Regions from separate parts of the Clostridium sulfidigenes genome, predicted to be linked through region 1. Evidence: a T-box and tRNA genes for the amino acid it is inferred to sense, from the RefSeq annotation. Region 1 holds a T-box; the other holds one or more tRNA genes.
What was found. A T-box is a leader RNA that pairs with one kind of tRNA and senses whether it is charged. The one in region 1 lies ahead of serS (serine--tRNA ligase), so its partner is inferred to be a tRNA-Ser.
Positions count from the first base shown of each region.

Region 1 (5,247 bases):
TACTTATTATATATATTATAAATATTTTTATATTTTTTCTTTACCTATCCACTTTCTTAATACCTCTGGTACTATAACACTTCCGTCCTCCTGTTGATATTGTTCTAGTATTGCAGGTAATAATCTGCTTGTAGCTAACCCTGATGCATTTAAGGTATTTAGATATTCTACCTTATTACCATCTTCTCTTCTAAATCTTATCATCCCCCTTCTTGCCTGATAATCTCTTGCATTAGAAGCTGAACTTATCTCTTTATATTCATTCATACTCGGTATCCATACTTCTATATCATAGGTCTTCGCCATAGATGCACTACAATCTTTAGCTGCCAGCTTTACTAGTCTATAATGTAGTCCTAAGCCTTTTACCAGAGCTTCAGCTTTTTTAATTAATTCTTCTAAAGCTTCATCTGAATCCTCAGGTTTTGTATATTGGAACATTTCTATTTTATTAAACTGATGTCCTCTTATCATACCTCTTTCAGATTTTCTATAGCTTCCAGCTTCAACACGATAACAAGGAGTATAAGCAAACAATTTCTTAGGTAATTCTTCTTCTTTTAAAATTTCTCCTCTATAAAGATTTATTAAGGCAGTCTCTGCTGTAGGAAGCATAAATTGCATACTTTCTTTATCTTTTTTGTCCCCTACTGTAAATACTTCATCAACAAATTTAGGAAACTGACCTGCTGAAAGACCACATTGATAGTTTAATATATGTGGAGGCAGGATAAATTCATATCCGTCTTTTATATGCTCTTCTATAAAATAATTAAGTAAAGCCCATTCTAACATAGCTCCTACACCTTTATATATCCAAAATCCATTACCTCCAAGCTTAACTCCTCTTTCATAATCAATAAGCTCATGAACTTTAGCAAGTTCTACATGATCTTTAATTTGGAAATCAAAATTAGGCTTTTCTCCAAATTCTCTAACTACCTTGTTATTTTCTTTTCCACCTGCTACTACATCCTCATCGGGTATATTCGGAAGACTTTCCATAAATGTATTTATCTTTTCTTCCATCTCTTGAAGTTTCTCATCATATTCTTTTATTTCTTTACTAACTACTTTCATTTTTTCATATAATTCTTCTACATTTTCTCCACCTTTCTTAAGAATAGGAATCTCTTTAGAAACCTTATTTTTGTTGCTTTTAAGCTCTTCTACCTGTATTAATATTTTTCTTCTTTCTTCATCCCACTGTAAAAGCTCTGAAAAATCTACACTATCCATTCTCTTTAGAAGTGCAGCTTTAACCTTCTCAGGATTTTTTCTAATTAAATAAATATCTATCATTTTTATTCCTCCTAAATGAATTTTTTAATATTAAATCTTTTTATTTTGCTGTAAATTAAAAACTCCCGCCTCTATAAATATAGAGACGAGAGCTATTATATCCCGTGGTACCACTCCAGTTGTCACATTAGTGACCTCTTTACTGTGCTTTAAGGAGCACTCCCCTCTGATTCTTCATCAGTAGCTCCGAAGTGGAAAGACTATATAATATACTGATTTTCACCTATCATCAGCTCTCTAAAATATTTAAATAGTCGTAGCTTCATCATTGCTAATATAATATTTGATATATGTTAAGCATTATATTAACACTTTATTCTTGCAATGTAAATATTTTTACGCAATATAACTTAACAAAATTATCTTTAAGCTTTATTTTTATTAGATATTCTACGTGCTAAAGGATGATTATACATGCAATGAAAAATTGAAATATAACATATGTAAATTGTGCTTATGTTATAATACTATTAGTAATAAATTCGTATGTATTTTTTAACATAATGAGGTGACAAAATGAAAAAATTAAAGATATACTTTACGTCTGATATACACGGATACATATATCCTACAAATTATAGAGATGATACTGAAAAGAATATGGGTATATTAAATATAATTAATCAGTTTGAAAAAGATGGAAATACCCTAATCATAGATGGTGGAGATACAATTCAGGGTTCCCCATTTACTAATTATTTAAGTACTAATAAATTTGATATACATCCACTTGCCACTGTAATGAATGAAGGTCAATACGATTATGTAACTCTTGGAAATCATGATTTCAATTATGGCTATGACTATTTGAAAAAATATCTTAACAATTTAAATGCAAAATGTCTATGCACTAATGTAGATAATAAAACAAAAGAAATATGTATTTTGCCTTATGATATTAAAACCATGGAAAATGGGTTAAAAGTAGGCTTAATGGGATTTACCACTGATTTTATAAACAGATGGGAAAGGCCTTTAAATATAAAAAGTTTCACTATCACAGATACCTTTAAGTCAGTAAAAAAGTATTATGCAGAACTTAAAAAACAATGTGATCTAGTAATAGGAGTTTATCATGGTGGATTTGAGAATGATTTAGAATCCCATGAAAAATTAAGCGACACTAATGAAAACATAGCATATAAACTGTGTCAAGAGTTTGATTTTCATATTCTTTTAACTGGACATCAGCACATGGAAATTCCAGGACAATATCTACATAATACCTATATAGCTCAAACCCCTCCTAACGGAACAAAATTTTTAGAACTAAACTTAGAGCTTCATGATGATTTAAGTATAGATATAAGTTCTTCATTAAAAAAAGTAGAGCTTAATCCTAATAATGCTATGTATTATAAATTCTTAAATTTAGAAAAACAAGTTCAAAAGTGGCTGGATACACCTGTAGGATTTTTAGATGTGGAGCTTCAACCTAGGACTCACATAGACATGGCTGCAAATGGCTCTTATTTAGCTAATTTTATAAATCAAGTACAGTTGGATGCAAGTGGTGCTGATATTTCAGTTACATCCTTTGCTAATTCAATAAAGGGTTTTAACAAAAATGTAACAGTGAGAGATATAACTTCTACATATATGTTTCCCAATACCCTAACTATCATTGAAATAGATGGCAAAACCTTAAAGCTTGCCCTTGAAAGATGCGCTAGTTACTTTGATAATATTGAAGGTGAATTACAAGTATCAACACGCTTCTTAAAACCTAAGGTAGAGCATTATAACTATGACTATTTCTCAAATTTGAATTATATTTTCGATATAAATAAAGAAGTAGGAAATCGTGTTGTTTCAATGAAATTTAAGGGTAAAGAGATTGTTAGTAATGATACCCTTACCCTTGCCATGAATAACTATAGAGCAACAGGTGCAGGCGGTTATGATTTCTATAGAAATTGTAAAGTTGTAGGTGAAGTCTTAAATGAAATGCCCGACATTATCATCGATTATTTCAGAGCTCACAAGGAAGTTGTAGTGGATAAAAATCAATACCTAACAGTTATTAAATAGTTTTTCCTATGACTATCAGCTCTAATACTCCCACCTTCTTCAAAGTGGTAATAAAGAGCTACTACATCCCTGGATAACGATTTCTAACCTTAACAATTAATTTATTCATCTCTTTTTATTAAAATTTATTATTATTATGTTTAAAAATCATAGATTTTTCAAATACTACACTATAAGTTAATTTACTGTTTAAGGAGGAATAAATATTGTCTAGTATAACTGGTATTGTTAAATGGTATGATGAAGGAAAGGGTTATGGATTTATTTCTTGTAATGAGGGCAATGATGTATTTGTACATCATTCTCAAATAAAAGAAAAAGGAACTAATAAAGATTTACATGAAGGTGAAAGTGTAACTTTTGATATTACTGATGGAGCTAAAGGGCCCATGGCTGTGAATGTTCAAAAGCTATAACTTGAATTTAAAAGGTTATCTTAGGGTTAATTTATTTAATCTTAAGGTAACCTATTTTTATGCTTTTTAGATAATAAAAGCTATATAATTGCTACAAATTCTGTTATTATAGATAGTTGTACGGTATTGGTTACTCTATGTTTTTTAATAATTAATCAATACATAACCAATACTAAGATAATTGATTTTATATGTTAAAAGTGGTGATGTAATGAACTATATAATATTTGACTTAGAATTTAATCAAAAATATGAAGATAAAAAAGAACATTGTTTAGAAAAAAATCAATGTGTAGAAAAGAGCAATAATTTAAGTCTCCCCTTTGAAATTATTCAGATAGGAGCTTTAAAATTGAATGAAAATTTCGAAAAGATATCCACATTTAATTTTTTAATTAAGCCAACTATTCACACAACTCTACATCCTTATGTGGAAAACCTTACTAAAATAAGTAATAATGATATAAATTCTTCAGAAACCTTTCCTAATATTTACGATAAATTTACTAAATTTATTGGTGAAGAAGAAGCAGTTCTCTGTGTATGGGGGATAGTAGATATAAAAGAACTTTTACGAAATATAAAATTTCATAATATATCTACTACTTCTCTTCCACTTATATATATCGACGTGCAAAGCCATGCATCAAAATATTTTAATAGTAAAAAAGGTATAAAAATTGGGCTTAAAAATGCAATTGAGCTTTTGGATATACCCCTTCATGGTGATTTTCATGACGCGAGTAATGATGCTTATTATACAGCAGAAGTATTAAAGAAGATTTTCAATAAAAATATAAAGCCTTTATTATATACTAACCCTTCTAGGAGTACCTCTTCTGTTAAAGAAAAAGTTGATATGAATGGCGTATTTGATCAATTTAAAAAAATGTACAAGAGAAGTCTAACTAAAGAAGAAAAGTCTATGATAAGCCTTGCTTATAACATGGGTAGAACAAAACAATTTGTAATTATAAGGAAAGAAGACTCTTAGCTGCTAGCTAAGAGCCTTTCTTCTTAATATTTCTATTTCTTTGCCATATCCCTCAAGGTCATTTGGTGTTTCAAGGAAAAATGGTAAGTTGCATAATTTAGGATGATTAATAATATTAGTAATGGCTTCAATTCCTAAAGAACCTTCACCAATTTTTTCATGTCTGTCCTTATGGCTTTCAAAAGGATTTTTGCTATCATTTAAATGAATTGCCTTTAATTTTTCTAAGCCTATTAATCTATCAAACTCTTCTAAAACTCCATCTAAATTATTAACTATATCATATCCTGCATCATATACGTGACAGGTATCAAGACACACTCCCATATGATCCTTTAGCTCTACTCTATTAATAATTTCAGCTATTTCTTCAAAATTTCTCCCTACTTCTGTCCCCTTACCTGCCATGGTTTCTAATAACACAGTAGTAGTCTGCTGCGGCTTAATAACTGCATTAAGCATATCTACAATATAATTAATTCCAACTTCTACGCCTTGTTTAAC
Region 1 covers NZ_JBQHQR010000019.1:21,130-26,376, forward strand. Annotated here, with positions in the region: gene serS (serine--tRNA ligase) at 28-1,302, opposite strand; T-box leader at 1,381-1,580, opposite strand; gene ACTNBA_RS17215 (bifunctional metallophosphatase/5'-nucleotidase) at 1,819-3,333, shown strand; gene ACTNBA_RS17220 (cold-shock protein) at 3,540-3,749, shown strand; gene ACTNBA_RS17225 (3'-5' exonuclease) at 3,961-4,743, shown strand; gene ACTNBA_RS17230 (deoxyribonuclease IV) at 4,747-5,247, opposite strand, start outside.

Region 2 (5,247 bases), on a different contig from region 1:
TCTCTAATTAGTAAGTTAATATCTTTTCCATCCAATATTAATTTATTTACTACTCTTATGCATCCCTCAGTATCTCGATTTATAACATTATCTACTATAGTCACCATGCTGTCATTAGTAGTTATTCCTAACATATCTACTAAATCCTCATATCTAACTATATTGTTTATTGATATAGCTTGATCTAATATGGATAAAGCATCTCTCATTGCTCCATCACACATTCTAGATAATAACCTTAAGCTACCTTCTTCAATGTTTACTGATAATGAATCGGTTATTTGTTTTAACCTTAAAAATATATTTTCACTACTTATTCTCTTAAAATCAAACCTTTGACATCTTGATAATATTGTTATAGGAAGCTTTTGAGGATCAGTAGTTGCTAATATAAAAATTACTCTACTTGGTGGTTCTTCTAATGTCTTAAGAAATGCATTAACTGCACCAATAGATAGCATATGAACCTCATCTATGATAAACACCTTATACTTAGCTTCTTGTGGTGGATATTGAACATCATCTATAATATCCCTTATATTATCAACGCTATTGTGAGATGCTGCATCTAGCTCTGTTACATCTATAGCTGTACCTTGGTTTATACTTTTACACATCTCACATTCATTACATGGTTCACCTTCTATAGGGTTTAAACAATTTATTGCCTTTGCAAGTATCTTTGCTGTTGAAGTTTTACCCGTTCCTCTAGTTCCGCATAGTAAGTATGCATGAGCTATCCTATCGCTTTTTATGGCGTTTTTAAGCGTTGTAGTTATATGTTGCTGTCCAACTACGTCGCTAAATAATTTAGGTCTCCACTCTCTATAAAGTGCTTTATATCCCATGTATCCTCACTCCTTACATTAAAATTTCTAAATAAATCAATATATAAATCTACAATACTTCTTAATTATTTATTCTACTCAAAAATAATTCTTATCTTATCTATTATAATACTTCTCATAGTTATATTCTATATTCTTTACTAACTTATATTAAGTAATCAATTATATATATCTAGTTTTTCTAAAATATTTCAATATAAACTAACTCATTTAATTTATATTTCAAATTAATTATTTAAAAAAGGATAAAAAAAAAGATGTCTTTAACATCTTAAATAAAAAAATAAAGTCGTACACCTTGCTTCGATAATCAGTTTATATGCGTTACCTATACAGTTAACTCAAACCAGGTTAATCCACGGCACATGGAAGGTCTCACTTATCGCTGCTTCCTTCCAGACCTGACGAGGTTCATGAGTTTCCATTGCGTGGGACCCAGTTATCAACGCCACTTATATAGGCCAGACCATACAAATTGATACCTCAGCAAGGAATTCAATCCTGCTGTAGCGGATTGCAGGTTACAGGGCACCGCTAACTCCCCATCTAGTACGACATGGCGGAGAGAAGGGGATTCGAACCCCTGATAGAGTTGCCCCTATACACGCTTTCCAGGCGTGCTCCTTCGACCACTCGGACATCTCTCCATATCGTGTATTCATTATTATACTATTTAAAATCATTACTTTCAAGTAAAACTTATTTAAAAATATATTCCAATTGTAGTATAATTTCATTAGGATTAACAAAGTTTTCAATTTAAATTAATAATATATATATACTTATCATAAAATAATATGAATGGAGGTAGTTGTTTATGATTAATTATGAAATTAAAGGTGGTTCCATGCCAGTAGCTATCTGTTACCTAAATAGTGGAGATAAAATTGTCTCTGAATCAGGAGCTATGGGTTGGATGAGTGACAATATAATTATGGACTCTAACATGAAAGGTGGCCTATTTAAAAGTATAGGAAGATCTCTATCAGGAGAAAGCTTATTTTTAAATACCTTTACTTGCTCAGGAAATGTAGGGAAAATAGCATTCCCCTGTTCTGTGCCCGGTAGAATAATGGCTAAAGAGCTTCAACCTAATGAATCTATAATTTGTCAAAAGGGTGCTTTCATGGCAGCTGAAGATTCTGTAAGTCTTAATATTCATTTTAAAAAAAGATTCTCTAGCGGCTTATTTGGTGGCGAGGGTTTTATCCTTCAAAGAATAACCGGTCCTGGAACAGTTCTTTTAGAATTTGATGGTCATGTTGAAGAGCTTAACTTAAATCCTGGAGAAAGAATAAAAGTAGATACCGGCCATGTAGCTGCTTTTGAACCAAGTGTAAATTTTGATATTGAAATGGTTAAGGGACTAAAAAACATATTCTTTGGTGGTGAAGGCTTATTTTTAACAACACTAACAGGCCCCGGAAAAGTATACCTTCAAACTATGCCTCTTCAAAATTTAGCAGGTAAATTGTCTTTTTATCTTAATACCGGTAGCACTAATTTAAGAGATTAAATATCTTTATAGTGCCAAATAAAAATAACCTTTTAGATAATCAATATTTTAAAAAAATATTTTATTATCTAAAAGGTTTAATTTTTTAAATATGTGTAATTGTACTATTCTTCTTTTTGTATATTATTATAAGCCCTACAATCCATATAAGTACTCCTATAATACTTACAATTTGAGCTGTTCTAAGCCCAAACATCATTAAGCTGTCTGTTCTAAGTCCTTCTATAAAAAATCTTCCTATAGAATATAGTCCTATATAAGTTAAAAATACAACTCCATTCTTTTTAACCTTGTGTAACATATAGAATAGTATAAAGAACACTACTAAATTCCAAATTGATTCATATAAAAATGTAGGATGATAGTAAGTTCCATTTATATTCATACCACTTTGTATGAACTCTGGAAACTTACTTATAAAAGCTTCTGTTACAGGTCCACCATGTGCCTCTTGATTAAAGAAATTCCCCCATCTTCCAATGGCTTGGGCTAATATAATACATGGTGCTGCCATGTCTAATGAAGATGAAAGCTTTATACTTTTTCTCTTTGTACATATATATACAACTATTACTGCTGCAATTAGTCCTCCATGAATAGCAAGGCCACCTTGTCTAATATTAAATATATCCATCAAATTATCCTTATAATATCCAAACTCGAATAATACATAATAAAGTCTTGCACCAATTATGGAAATTGGAAATGCAATTAAGAATATAGTTAATACATCATCATAATTTATCCCTTTTAATTTACAAGTATATTGACTTAATAAAAGCGCTAACATGGTACCTGAGCATATTACAATTCCGTACCACATAACATCTAATCCAAATATACTTATGGCTACTGGATTCATCTATTCCCCTCCTTAATCCTTTTTATATTATTATAATCTATATAATTAATTATTTGTATTCTTTTAGTAATTCTTCTATAGTATGTTTACATCTCGTTCCCTTACAACTTCCTGTTCCAGCCCCTGTTGCCTTTTTTACGTCTTCAAAAGATTTAGCTCCATCAGCTATTGCCTTTTTTATAGCTGCTCTAGATACTACTTTACAGATACAAACTTTAGTATGTTTATCTAGTACGGCCTGTCTTAATGCCTCTTGTTTTTCTTGTTCTTCCATCTTTACAGTTTCTCCTTTCTCTTTTCCTTAAAAAACTCTTGTAGTAAATTACTACATTCATCATTATAGAGCCACTTAATATTAACCCAATGATTTAAATTTTCACTTTGAGTAATATTAAATACTGAGCCACATCCTCCAGCTCTGGGGTCAAAGGTTCCAATATATAACCTTTTTATTCTGCTTTGAACAATAGCACCAGCACACATAGGACATGGTTCTAATGTAACGTACATATCACATTCATTAAGTCTCCAATCCCCTATAGCTTCTGATGCTTTTTTTATTGCAATAATTTCTGCATGGTTAGTAGGATCATTGGTATTTTCCTTTATATTATGACCTGTAGCTATTATTTTATTGTTTTTTACTATTATTGCTCCCACGGGAACTTCATTTTTACTCTTTGCAATTTCAGCTTCAATAATTGCTTGTTGTAAAAAATAATTATCCATAACTTACTCCTCTTTATTATATATAAAAAAAACTTAGTAAAGCAAGCCTTACTAAGTTTTGGTGCGCACGAGAGGAGTCGAACCTCCGGCCTTCCCCTTAGGAGGGGGATGCTCTATCCTGCTGAGCTACGGGCGCATATTACCTAATCTTTATTATAATAATATATTTATTCTTCGTCAATAGATTAATATCTATATTTTTAGTATGAACCTATTCTCTTAATGTTAATTAATCAACCTACATAAACTTTTAAAAATAATATATCTATAGAATTTATTATTTTCATGATTATATGCACATAATATAAAAAATCTTTTAATTTTATATATTTGTCAGAAAAATAAATGATTTATTGCAGATTTTTATTTAAATCTATGTTAAAATACTAATATATTGTGATTTTGCAACAAAAAATTCAGAGGTGATTTTATAATGAAGAAGATTAACATAACCGAAACAGTTCTAAGAGATGCAAATCAATCTCTTATTGCAACAAGACTTCCTTTTGAAGATTTTGCACCTATCCTTAAAGATTTAGATGATGCAGGATATTATTCATTAGAGTGTTGGGGTGGAGCAACCTTTGACTCTTGCTTAAGATATTTAAATGAGGATCCATGGGAGAGATTAAAGAACATAAAGAAAATAGTTACTAAAACCCCTCTTCAAATGTTATTACGAGGACAAAATATTTTAGGATATAAACACTATCCAGATGACGTAGTTAGAGAATTTATTAAAATGTCTGTTTATCACGGTATGGATATAATAAGAATATTTGATGCATTAAATGACTTTGCTAATATAGAAGTTGCTATGAATGAAACTATAAAGCAAGGTGCTCATGCACAAGGAACTATAGTTTATACTGTAAGTCCAATTCATGATGTTAAAAACTATACTAAACTAGCAAAACAACTTGAAAATATGGGGGCAAACTCTATTTGTATAAAGGACATGGCTGGCCTTATAATGCCTTCTATAGCATATGACATAGTTAAGAGTATAAAGGAAACTGTTAAAATTCCAGTATTTTTACACTCTCACAGCACAAATGGTATTGCTGAAATGTCCTACTTTAAAGCTGCAGAAGCTGGTGTAGATGGAATTGACTGTTCAATTTCTTCATTCTCTAGTGGTACAGCTCAACCTCCAACAGAATCTATGCATCATGCACTAGAAACTGCTGGATTTGAAACAGGTCTTAATATAGATACCTTAACTCAAATTAATAATTTCTTTAAACCAGTTAGATCAAAAGTTTTAGAAGCTGGATTACTAGATCCAAAGG
Region 2 covers NZ_JBQHQR010000024.1:12,516-17,762, reverse strand. Annotated here, with positions in the region: gene dnaX (DNA polymerase III subunit gamma/tau) at 1-848, opposite strand, end outside; RNA gene ffs (signal recognition particle sRNA large type) at 1,138-1,403, opposite strand; tRNA gene ACTNBA_RS18500 (tRNA-Ser) at 1,406-1,495, opposite strand; gene ACTNBA_RS18495 (TIGR00266 family protein) at 1,666-2,364, shown strand; gene lgt (prolipoprotein diacylglyceryl transferase) at 2,450-3,226, opposite strand; gene ACTNBA_RS18485 ((2Fe-2S)-binding protein) at 3,276-3,500, opposite strand; gene tadA (tRNA adenosine(34) deaminase TadA) at 3,503-3,955, opposite strand; tRNA gene ACTNBA_RS18475 (tRNA-Arg) at 4,015-4,091, opposite strand; gene ACTNBA_RS18470 (pyruvate carboxylase subunit B) at 4,389-5,247, shown strand, end outside.
Region 2: it encodes a tRNA-Ser, which carries the amino acid that the T-box ahead of serS (serine--tRNA ligase) is inferred to sense. The anticodon was not compared.